Regions from separate parts of the Terrisporobacter glycolicus ATCC 14880 genome, predicted to be linked through region 1. Evidence: riboswitches for the same ligand, from Rfam matches in the RefSeq annotation. Region 1 holds a riboswitch; each other region holds the start of a gene.
The links. Region 1 has a riboswitch for cobalamin ahead of TEGL_RS06945 (hypothetical protein). Riboswitches for the same ligand answer to the same signal wherever they lie in the genome.

Region 1 (4,301 bases):
CAAAACATATCAGTATCAATAACTTATTATGATGAAAATGACGATATTCATAATAAAATTTACGTTGTAGATGATAAATTAAATTTAATATATACAAATACAGGAGATACTAGAAAATCTTTTACTAAAAATGAGTTTAAATATTTAACAGGAACTTATCTAAAAGGATATGATATTAGAAAATATTCTTTTAAGGACAAAGATAATAAGAAGCTAACGCTTTTAATCAATACTCCTTCTCTTACTAATGAAATATACAAAAAGATTTTAATTACTGGTATATGCGCATTTGCATTATTTATACTAATATATATTATTCTAATTATAATATTTATAACCTGGCTTAATCATAAAGTAAAAAGACCTATTAATATTTTAAATGAAGCCATTGTTAAGTTTAAAAACGGTGAGCGTGAAAATTATTTAGATTACGATGGACCACAGGAATTTTGTGATATTTGTAGTAGTTTTAATGATATGTCAAGGAAGTTGTATAATAGTGAGAAAAAGCGTGAAAGTTTAGAAGAAGAAAAACAAAAAATGCTTGCTGATATATCTCATGATTTAAAAACGCCAATAACCGTTATAAAGGGATATTCGAAAGCTGTTTGTGATAATATAGTCTCAGAAGAAGAAAAAGATCAATATCTAATGACTATATATAAAAAAGCAGATCACTTAGATGAATTGATTAATACTTTTTATGAATACAGCAAATTAGAACACCCAGACTACAAATTTTTATTTGAAAAAATAGATTTATGTGAATATGGTAGAGTTTATCTTGCAGGAAAATACGAAGAATTAGATATAAATGGAGTAGAGCTGGAAGCGGATATACCAGATGATCCTATTTATTGTAAGTTAGATAGATTTCAACTAAAACGTGTTTTTGAAAATATTATATCAAATTCACTAAAGCATAATAAAAAAGAATTATGTATATTATTTGAAATAGAAGAATATTTCGATAAAGTGAAAATAAACATTGCAGACAATGGATATGGAATTTCCGAAGAAATACGTAAGAATATTTTTAACCCATTTGTTGTGGGAGAAAAATCTCGTACAACAAAAGGCTCAGGACTGGGCCTTGCCATAAGTAAAAAAATAGTAGAAGCCCACGGCGGAAGTATAAAAATTGTGGACGCTAGAAAAAATTATAAAACAGAATTTGAAATTATACTTCCAAGAGAGGTTTAAATTTCAATTAAAAATATTTATTGATGCTAGGTATGAATTTTAATACCTAGCGTTTTTAATTATATAAAAATATAAGTACTATATTTTGAAGTATGTAGAAGGTATTACTATCATAGTACTACTTGGTTAGAAAATAACTATACTTAAGTTTCAGTAAATATATTGTATAATAAGTATAAGGTAATAATTTGTAAACTCATTCAATATTATAGATAATAAAAAATAATAATGTAAATATATAATATATGTAGAAAAATAAAAAATATTTTTTATTTTGGAAGTGCGGTGAGATTCCGCCACAGATTATCCCTGCTGTAATAAGTTACGAAATTTGCTATTACCACTGGAAGCATCTCTGGGAAGGAGCAAAGAGTAGGTTTGAGCTTTAGTCAGAATACAGGCATATTATAAGCTTATGGTGAAAGTTTCCGAAGGCATAATCGGAGATTTATTTTGCATGTGATTTTTGATAATTATATGTAAATTAATCTTCATTATAAAAAATATTATTTTTAATAAAGAAGGGGATGTTTTTTATGAACCAAAGATTTAGAAAATTTGCAACAACAGGAATGGCGGCAGCTATAATGTTATCTATGGGGGCAACATCATTTGCAACTGATTTTTTCACAGAGTATCCTAATTTGACTAATTATAATACTGATTATAATTATACTGTTGAGAAAGGAAGTGGAACAAAGGATCAAGCTTTAATGGTTCAAGGTGCAACAAGTAATTGGTATGGAACAAGTCTTTTTAATAATTTAGCAGATGCAGATTCTATTAATTGGAATATTGTACAAGGAAGTACAGATGCCGTAAGTGTTAGCAAACAAGCTCCAGAATCAGTAGCCAATCAATTTGCAGCTAAGGGAAATGCTACGATTGATAAGTCAAAGAATGCAGGAGTGGCAGTTGTAGAAGCAACAAATAAAACAAATGGATATATGGACTTTACTGTAGTATTAAATCCAACTAGTGCACAACAAGATGTTTCAGGTGTAAATGTAAGAGCATATGATGCTTCAAGTGGTAGCTTTAAATTTTTAAAGACTAATACAGGTAATGTATCAACAAGTGCTGTAAAATCTAAAATAAATTATCCAACAGCAATGGATGCAATATCAGTGGTAGCTGATAGTTTTACTTATGATGTACAGTGGGGAAGTGAATTCTTAAAGAATGTGACTATAAATAATAAAAACTATACATATATGGAAAATGAACTTGGTTGGATGTATAGAGTGTATGATTCTACTGGAACTGCAACATCTGAACAAAAAATGGTAGATGTTTCTGAAAAAGTTGGTGGGGAAACATTTGATGTGGAATCAGGACAAACTGTTGTTTGGGCATATGGAGACTATAGAGTACAATTCCCAGAAAACTTGTCAGAGCTACCTAATAAATAGTTATACAATTAGATCATTTTTGCTAATAAATATATAAAATATTATTACAATAAGAGAAAGTATAGATTTATTACATAAATGAAAGTTTGTTATAAATGGGGTGCTCTTATAGCACCCTTTTATATATTTATAATATTTTAATTTGGGGGAGTAATATGAGGAATAAAAACACTAAGAAATTAATTAAAAAATTTGTTAGTTCTTTTCTTGCATTTATTATGGTATTTACCCTATCTACAGTATCATCAATAAAATCTTTTGCCGAAGAAGTATTAACAGAAAAAGTACATGTGATAGTAGAAAATACTACGTGCTCTAAAAAAGATGGAGCAGCATGGGATGGAACTTTAGTAGATGATTGGGTAAAAATTGAAGACAATATGACTATGATGGATGCAATAGTTGAGGCATTAGATAGTGTAGGAGCTACACAAACAGGTGCAGAAAATAATTACATAAGTGAAATCAATGGACTTAAAGAATTTGACGGTGGATCTAGTTCAGGATGGATGGGAACAAAAAATGATTGGTTTGTTAATCAAGGATTTGGGGCATTTAAGGTAAAAGCTAATGATGAAATTAGAGTAATGTATACTATTAACTTTGGAGCAGATATAGGTGGAGATTATAGTAAAAATGATACATCATTAAGAACTATTGATTTTAGTAAAGGAAGTTTATCGCCTAAATTTAGCAGTGAAACGAAGGAATATACACTAACACTTGAAGATACTGATAAAATAAATGTAAAACCTACAGCGACTAATAAAAACTATCAAGTAAGAGTATATAAAGGTGAAGATGTAGATACATCAAAAGAAGGATATAAAAGAAGTGAAGAAATTAAAGTATCAGATGGAGAAACTATAATAGTTATATGTGGTGATAAGTCTTGGCCTGGTTCAAATGCAAGTATCAAATCTAGTACGTATACATTTAAAATAAAATCAAATATCAAACCAAACACAGCTCCAGTGCCTAACAAAGAAAGTGATAGTGCAAGCATTAATTTAGGTGAAACTTATTTACTAGATTTGTCTAAAATATTTAGGGATGAGGAAAATGACAAATTAACATATACAGTATCAGTTAATAATAATGAAGAAGTTGACGCAGATTCAAATTATTCATTTAAACCAGAAAAAGCAGGAAATTATAAACTAGAATTTAAAGCAAGTGATGGAAGAAAAGCGTCAAAACCTTATATATTAAATCTATCAGTAGATGATGGAAAAGCATATGAAATAAAGACTTTAGATACAGAAAATGGACAAATATCAGTAGATGTAAAAGAAGGTAAATTAAATACAAAAGTTACTCTAACTGTAAAACCAAATGAAAATTTTGCAATGGATACATTGGAAATAAAAGATAAAGATGGAAATGATATAGAAAGAGAAATAAATCAAGATAAATCTGATGGTATTAACTATATATATACATTTGAAATGCCTGCTTCCCATGTGAAGGTAAAAGCTACTTTTGGTAAAGCATATACATATAAAATTGAAGGTCATGATTGGTATAATATGTTTGCTTTAGAGGTATACAATAGGTATGGTGAAATAGTAAAACCAAAAGAACTTGTAGAAAAATCTTGGGGAGAAAAATATGGTAATGGATTTGAGAAAGGATATTACCATCTGACAGCAGGTGAATATAAATATATTTTTTATGGATACGAAA
Region 2 (4,301 bases), 760 kb from region 1:
AGGTTTAGGCAAAATGAACCTATTAACAATAAAGCACCTAGAAGAAGAAACGGTGGGTACCATCTATATTGCCAATAGAAGTGTAGATAAATTTAAAGAAATACAAAATAAATATAGTAATATAGAATATGTGCAATACAAAGATAGATACAATATTTTACGAGAGAATAAAATAGATATAGTGATAAGTGCAACGTCAGCACCACATTTAGTTATTAAATATGAAGATATGCCTATTATAAATAATCATATTTATTTTATGGATTTAGCGTTGCCTAGAGATATTGATTTTAAAATTAATGAATTAAAACATGCCAAAGTTTATTGTATTGATGATTTAAAAGAGATACAGCATAAAAATGATAATATGAGAATTAGTTTATCAAAAAAAGCTTATGAAATAATCAATGAAAAAATAAAAGAGTTTATTGTATGGGTAGATGTTTCCAATATAGATCCAACTATTCAATCTCTCAATAACAAATGTTTTGAAATAAAAGAGGATACTCTAGACTATATTTTTAGGAAAATTGATTTAAATCAAAGAGAGCAAAAAATAATTGATAAAATGTTAACTTCAGCATTAAAAAGACTAATTAGAGAGCCTATTATTAATTTAAAACAAGCAAAAAACAAAGGCAAAAGAGAAGAATATATAAAGACAATAGAAGAATTATTTGCTACTTAGGAGGAAACATATGAAACATACTAAATCTGAAGAGTTATATAAAGAAGCTGTAAAATACATACCAGGAGGAGTAAATAGTCCTGTAAGGTCCTTTAATTCTGTTGGGATAAGTCCAATATTTGCAAAGAAAGCACATGGAAGTAAAATTACAGATGTGGATGATAATGAATACATAGATTATATTTGTTCTTGGGGGCCATTAATGTTAGGTCATAGTAACGAAGAGATATCTAAAGGTATAGGTGAAATGATTGCTAGTGGAACAAGTTTTGGTTTAGCAACTGAGATTGAAGTTGAAATGGCAAAATTAATAGTTGACGCTTATCCAGCAATAGATCAAGTTCGCATGGTTAACTCAGGAACAGAAGCAACTATGAGTGCATTAAGAGTTGCTAGAGGATTTACTAAAAGAAATAAAATAGTAAAATTTGAAGGATGTTATCATGGTCATTCGGATGGTCTACTAGTAAAATCGGGATCAGGAACAATAACCTTTGGAGTTCCAACAAGTCCTGGGGTTCCAGAAGATATAGTTAAAAATACTTTAGTATGTAAATACAATGATATAGAAGATGTGAAAAGAGTATTTGAAGAAAATGGGGAAGATATAGCAGCCATAATAGTAGAAACTATTGGTGGAAATATGGGTATTGTACCAGGAAAGCAAGAATTTATAGAATTTTTAAGAGAAATATGTGATGAATATAAAACTGTTTTAATTTTCGATGAAGTTATAACTGGATTTAGATTATCTTACAACAGTTCATTAGAATATTTTGGAGTAAAACCTGACATGGTTTGTTTTGGTAAAATCATAGGTGCGGGAATGCCTGTAGGAGCTTATGGTGGTAAAAAGGAAATAATGGAAGTTGTATCGCCAATAGGACCTGTTTATCAAGCTGGAACTTTATCAGGGAATCCTCTTGCCATGTACTTAGGAAAAAGAAATTTAGAAGTATTAAGAGATAATCCGCGAATTTATGAAGAATTAAATGAAAAGGCAGATAAGCTAGAGCAAGGAATAAAGGATAATTTAAAAAAATTAAATCTTAATTATACAGTTAATAGAGCTGGCTCTTTAGTTTGTTTATTCTTTAAAGAAGGTTCAGTAGAAAATTACGATGATGCAATAGAAAGCAACATAGAAAAATATAATAAGTACTTTAAGGAAATGTTAGATAGGGGAGTATTAATAGGTCCTAGTCAATTTGAGGCTATGTTTTTATCTTATGCTCATAGCAATGAAGATATTGAATATACAATAAAGTGTAATTATGAATCTTTGAGAGCAATTCACAATTTATAAATTAAAATTTTAACAAAAATAACAAAAAAATAACTATTTAATAATATTTATATATATAAAAAATATTAATATGTTTTGCACAATAGTAAAAATAACTATAATTAAAATATATAAATTTTTTTATGAAATAAGAAGAGAATTGTAAAATTTAATAAAATTAGTTTAGGTTTTAGGGAAAAAGGTAAAAGCCTTTGCAGCCCCCGCTACTGTAAAACGGATGAAACCATAATTACCACTGTCAAATTGATGGGAAGGTATGGGAGTAAAATGATGTTAAGCCAGGATACCTGCCAAAACTAATTATATATAGAAAATCTCGGGGTGAAGATTTGATTTTATGTTACATAGTAAAATCCTAGCCATTAGAGCTGGGATTTTTTGGTATTTTATATAAAATGGAAAGGATTAATGCTATGGGAAAAAAAATAATGCTTCAAGGAACTGCATCAAATGTGGGAAAAAGCATAATAACTACGGGACTATGTAGAATTTTCAAACAAGATAATTATAAAGTAATACCTTTTAAATCTCAAAATATGGCTCTTAATTCTTTTATAACAAAAGAAGGTTTGGAAATGGGAAGAGCTCAAGTTTCTCAAGCTGAAGCTTGTGGAATAGATCCTATTGCAGATATGAATCCCATATTATTAAAACCAAATGGAAATAACAAAAGTCAAGTTATAGTAAGAGGAAAAGTAGTAGGAGATATGTCCTCGAAAGAATATTATGAGTATAAATTAGAGCTAGAGAAAATATTAGATGACATATTTAAAGAATTCGAGGGAAAATTTGACATAGTTGTAATGGAGGGTGCAGGTAGCTGTGCTGAAATAAACTTAATGGATAGAGATATATCAAATATGGGAATGGCACAAATTGCAGATGCACCAGTTATATTAATTGGTGATATAGACAGAGGTGGAGTATTTGCATCAATAGTAGGTACAATAATGTTACTTCCTGAAAAAGACAGAGAACGAGTTAAAGGTGTAATAATTAATAAATTCAGAGGTAGAAAAGAACTTTTAGAATCTGGTGTAAAAATGCTTGAAGATATTATAAAAGTTCCCGTTCTTGGAGTTATACCATATACTGACATAAAAATCGAAGAGGAAGACAGTGTAACTACTAGATTTAAGAAAAAAGTAGACAAAGGAGATATTCATATAGAAGTGATAAGAACACCTCATATGTCTAACTTTACAGATTTTAATATATTTGAAACACAAGAAGATGTGAGTCTTAGGTATGTTGATTATGGAGAATCTCTTGGAAATCCTGATATGGTAATTATTCCAGGAACCAAGTCAACAATAGATGACTTAATATTCTTGAGAGAAAATGGCTTAGAGAATCAAATTAAAGAGCTTCACAAAAGAGGAAAACTTGTACTGGGTATTTGTGGTGGGTATCAGATGTTAGGAAAAGTGCTAAAAGACCCATATCATGTGGAAAATGATCTGGAAGAAGTGGAAGGTATAGGTCTTTTAGATGTAGAGACGACTTTCGAACTAGAAAAAACTACAACTCAAGTTAAAGCTATATTAGGAGATAATTTATATGGATACCTTGCAAATTTAAATAAAAAAGAAGTCAATGGATATGAAATTCATATGGGAATGACAAGAAGAAGAGAAAATAGTGATAATTTTGCCACTGTAACAGAAAAACTTGGCGAGATTGTAAGCTATGAGGTTGGTAGCGTAAATAATCAGTGTAATGTTTTTGGAACTTATCTACATGGAATATTTGATGATATAGATTTTACAAGAACTATTTTAAATAACATAAGGAAAATGAAAAACTTAGAGCCTGTTGAAAGTAAAGTTGAGTCATTTGATGAGTTTAAAAATCAAGAATATGATAAATTAGCAGATTTTTTAAGAGAACATTTAGATATGAAAAAAATATATGAAATAATGAATTAAAATTAGCTACGCTTAAGCCACTGCGTGGGCGCTTCACTTCATAGCGCCAACGAGATGCCTTTGCGACCGCTTCAGGCAACGACCTTGCTTAAAATAATTCGAATTAGGTGGTAATATGAAAAAAATATTAATTGCAGGAACAAATAGTGGAGTAGGAAAAACTACAATTTCCTTAGGAATAATGCAAGCATTGACAAAAAGAAATCTAAAAGTACAGCCTTATAAAGTTGGACCTGATTATATAGACCCTTCTTATCATACATTTATTACTGGAAGATATTCAAGAAACTTAGATTCATATATGCTTGAAGATGAAAAAATTAAATATATAGTTAAAAATTCTTCAAAAGATGCAGATATTTCAGTGATTGAAGGTGTA
Region 3 (4,301 bases), 1.9 Mb from region 1:
ATTTAAATTATCTAGTAATTCTATCTGATGCTTAAAATCTAAGTGATTAGTGGGCTCATCAAGTAAAATTACATCTGGATTTTGAGCAAATACTCTTGCTAAAAAAACTCTTTGAAGTTGTCCGCCTGATAATTCATTAATCATTTTATCTTTTAATTCATATATGCCAACTTTTTTCATACTATCAACTATTATTTCACTATCTTTGGAAGATAATCTTGCAAATGCCCCTTTTGAGTATGCGTATCTTCCTAGTGATACAGTATCATAAACAGTATAAGGAAAATATAGTTGAGTTATTTGACTCATCAGACCTATCTTTTTAGCCAACTCCAATCTGCTAATCTCACTTACTTCTTTCCCATCTATTTTTACATTACCCTTGTATTCAATAATATTGGCGATGGATTTTAGAAGTGTAGTCTTACCACATCCATTTGGTCCCACAATACAAAGATTTTCGCCTCTTTTTACTTTAAAATTAATATTTTTAATTATTTCTTTTTTATCATATCCTGTATATAGATTTTCTACTTCTAACATTTAATATCACCTAGCTTTTTTAAAATATATATGAGCAAAGAATGGTGCTCCTATTAAAGCTGTTACTGCCCCAACAGGTAATTCCATTGGTGAAAATACAGTTCTGGCTATTAAGTCCGTTACAACCATTAAACATCCACCGAATAGAAATGACATAGGAACCACATATTTATGATTTGAACCAAATATTTTTCTTACAATATGAGGTGCAATTAAATCAACAAATCCTATGATTCCACTTAAGGCTACTGAACCACCAGTCAAAATAGCACAATACACAAATAACTTTGTTTTCACTTTTTGTGTATCAACTCCAACTAATTTAGCTTGTTCTTCCCCAAAAGTAAGTATATCCATTTCCTTTGTAAATCTAAGAACTCCTAACATTCCTATAATAAAGAAAGGTGTAATAAGAACAACATATGACCAGCCCTTCATGGCAAAACTACCCATCTGCCATAGCGTAATACTTTCTAAATCCTCAGTAAAAAATGCTATCAATGTGGTTAACAAAGCATTTACAAATAAAGAAAATACCATTCCTGCTAAAATAATTGTATTATTTGACATTGTTTTATCTATTTTAGATGCAAAAGTTATAACTATAAATACAGTAGCTAAGCCCGAAATAAATCCTACTAAAGGTAGAGTAAATCCTTGTACAAATGGTATTGATATACCTGAAACTATTACTAATCCTGCACCAAGAGACGCTCCTGAAGATACACCTAATGTATATGGCGATGCCAGCTCATTTTTTAATACGGACTGAATTACAGCACCACTTACAGCTAGACATCCTCCAACTATAAATGCTAATAATACCCTTGGTAATCTTATTTTCCAAACTATAGATATTTGTGGAGATGTTATGCTTTCATTAAGTGGTAAATTAAAAATTTTATTTAATATAATTGATATAGTATCTAAAATGCTAATATGGGAACTTCCATTGGAAGCTCCCATACTTATAATAAAAAATGCAATTAATACACTTAATAATATTTTCTTTCTATTTTTATTTTCCATATACATCTGGATATATAGCCTTAGCCATTTCATCTAAAGCTTTTATTATATTTTGGTTTCCACGAGCGGATGAGTTTGAATCTATATAGTAAACATCTCCATTTTTAATTGCTTTTATATTTTCCCATCCATTGCGTGATGATATTTCTTTTGTTGGATTTTTTACATAATTAACGTTTGTTAATATTACATCTGGGTTAGCATCTAATATTGCTTCTTCTGTTGGAGCAAACCAACTTTTCTCATTTTTAAACACATTTTCTGCTCCTATTACTTCAATCATCTCATTTAAAAATGTACTGTGACCAAAAGTAAATAGATTCGGTGCTGGACCTATTTCAAAGTATACTTTCTTTTTATCTTTAATAGTTTTACCTAACTCTTCATACTTAGATATTTTTGCTTTCATATCAGTGATTATCTCTTCACCTTTTTTCTCTTCATTTACTAAGGATGCTATAAACTCTATATCTTTGTATATTCCTTCTATACTATCACTACTTGGTATATAAACTACTGGTATACCAGCCTCCACTATTGCTTTGTATGGATCTTCTGCAGAACCTATTTTGTTATATCCTGATGCTATTATTATATCTGGCTCTAGCGCTATTATTGCTTCCGCATCTGGTTTATTCATATCCATTTTAGGAATATCTTTATTCAATCCTTCTATTCCTTCCGAATACTTATCTACTGCAACTAATTTGTCTGCTATACCAAGGCCTACTAAAACTTCTGTATTAGATGGTGCTGTTGTTATTATTTTTTCCAATTTAGTTGGTACTTTAACTTCACGTCCTTCTCTGTCAGTTACAGTTATCTCTTTGTTGCTGTTACATCCTACAGCAAGCATTAATACAAAACTTGTTATAATTGCTAATAATTTTTTCTTCATGTCTTTTCCTCCTATAAATTGTCATAAAAAAAGCCTAACCAAAAGGTTAGGCAAATATATACATAGATTTTAAACATAAATGCTTTGTTATATTAAAAATCAAAACATAATGTTTCATAATGTAATATTTTCTTCACCCCGAAGAAACTACTTTATGATTTTAGGCAGGTCTCCTGACTTAGCTTCATTCTACTCCTCACCTTCCCATGGTTATACCACAGTGGCTTAATGAGTTTCGTCTACATTACAGTAACGGGGGCTGTAGAGGAATCACACCTCTTTCCCTTTTAATCTATTGCAAATAGAACCTTAAAATCTCATGTATTCAATTTTTCATTTTATAATTATAACATATCCTGTAATTTATTCAATTTTTTTTATTTTATATAGTTTTATTTTTTTAAGTTAAGCCCATTTTTGCAAAATATTCACCATAAAATTCTTTATATCCATTCCATAAATATCATTTAGCAATTTATCTTTTAAAACATTTTCTGGAGTTCCGTAAGAAACTTCTTCCCCATCTTTAATCATAAGAACTTTGTCTGCAAAATATTGTACTAGATTTAAATCATGCAGAACACCTATTACAATTTTATTGTTATTTTTTACCCATTCATTAAGGTTTTCCAAAAGATCTATTTGATTTTTAAAATCAAGATGATTTGTTGGTTCATCTAGTAAAATTATATCTGGATCTTGTGCAAATACTCTGGCTAAAAATACTCTTTGTAATTGTCCTCCTGATAATTCTGTAATCATCTTATCTTTAAGATCGTATACGCCTACTTTATTCATACTATCTACAATTATTTGTTTATCTTCATAAGAAAGTTTTGAAAAAGCTCCCTTTGAATATGCGTATCTTCCCAGGGATACAGTATCATAAACAGTATAGGGAAAGTATAATTGAGATATTTGGCTCATAAGCCCAACCTTTTTTGCTAATTCCACTCTACTAAGCATAAATGATTCTTTATTATCTATTTTTATACTTCCTTTATAATCAATAATATTAGCTATAGATTTTAATAATGTACTTTTGCCACAACCATTAGGACCAACTATACATAGGTTTTCTCCATTTTTTACATTAAAACTGATATTCTTAATTATATCTTTTCCATCATAACCACAATAAAGATTTTTAACTTCTAACATTTAATATCAACTTCCTTTTTTAAAATATACATAGGCAAAAAATGGTGCGCCTATTAAAGCTGTAACTGCTCCCACCGGAAGTTCTATTGGCGCAAACAATGTTCTGGATATTAAGTCTGCTATTACCATTAGACCTCCTCCAAATAAAAATGACATGGGTATAACATATTTATGATTTGAACCAAAAGCCTTTCTTACTACATGAGGAGCAATTAAATCTACAAATCCAATCGTTCCACTAAGTGCTACAGACCCACCTGTTAATATTGCACAGTAAACAAATAATTTTCTCTTCACCTTATATGTGTCCACACCTACGGCCTTGGCTTGTTCTTCTCCAAATGTAAGAATATCCATCTCTTTTGTATACTTAAATACACCTAACATTCCAACTAAGAAAAATGGCAATATTAATCCAACGTAAGTCCATCCTCTCATTGCAAAACTACCCATTTGCCAAAGAGCTATACTTTTTAAATCATTACTAAAAAACGCCGTCAAAGTAGTTAATAATGCATTTACAAATAAAGATAAAACCATACCTACAAGAACCACTGTATTATTTGACATAGTCTTATCTATTTTTGTTGAAAATACAATCACAGAAAACATAGTAATTAATCCAAAAATAAATCCTATAAATGGTAATGTAAATCCACCTATTAATGGT

Region 2: linked by a shared signal. The riboswitch ahead of TEGL_RS03340 (cobyric acid synthase) and the one ahead of TEGL_RS06945 (hypothetical protein) in region 1 are both predicted to bind cobalamin.
Region 3: linked by a shared signal. The riboswitch ahead of TEGL_RS17130 (ABC transporter substrate-binding protein) and the one ahead of TEGL_RS06945 (hypothetical protein) in region 1 are both predicted to bind cobalamin.

What each region holds. Positions count from the first base shown of each region.
Region 1 covers NZ_CP117523.1:1,406,769-1,411,069, forward strand. The annotation lists gene TEGL_RS06940 (HAMP domain-containing sensor histidine kinase) at 1-1,203, shown strand, start outside; cobalamin riboswitch at 1,432-1,623, shown strand; gene TEGL_RS06945 (hypothetical protein) at 1,740-2,615, shown strand; gene TEGL_RS06950 (leucine-rich repeat protein) at 2,771-4,301, shown strand, end outside.
Region 2 covers NZ_CP117523.1:646,598-650,898, forward strand. The annotation lists gene hemA (glutamyl-tRNA reductase) at 1-688, shown strand, start outside; gene hemL (glutamate-1-semialdehyde 2,1-aminomutase) at 699-1,994, shown strand; cobalamin riboswitch at 2,142-2,303, shown strand; gene TEGL_RS03340 (cobyric acid synthase) at 2,408-3,922, shown strand; gene TEGL_RS03345 (cobyrinate a,c-diamide synthase) at 4,038-4,301, shown strand, end outside.
Region 3 covers NZ_CP117523.1:3,499,845-3,504,145, forward strand. The annotation lists gene TEGL_RS17120 (ABC transporter ATP-binding protein) at 1-543, opposite strand, end outside; gene TEGL_RS17125 (FecCD family ABC transporter permease) at 550-1,572, opposite strand; gene TEGL_RS17130 (ABC transporter substrate-binding protein) at 1,562-2,470, opposite strand; cobalamin riboswitch at 2,617-2,797, opposite strand; gene TEGL_RS17135 (ABC transporter ATP-binding protein) at 2,876-3,631, opposite strand; gene TEGL_RS17140 (FecCD family ABC transporter permease) at 3,638-4,301, opposite strand, start outside.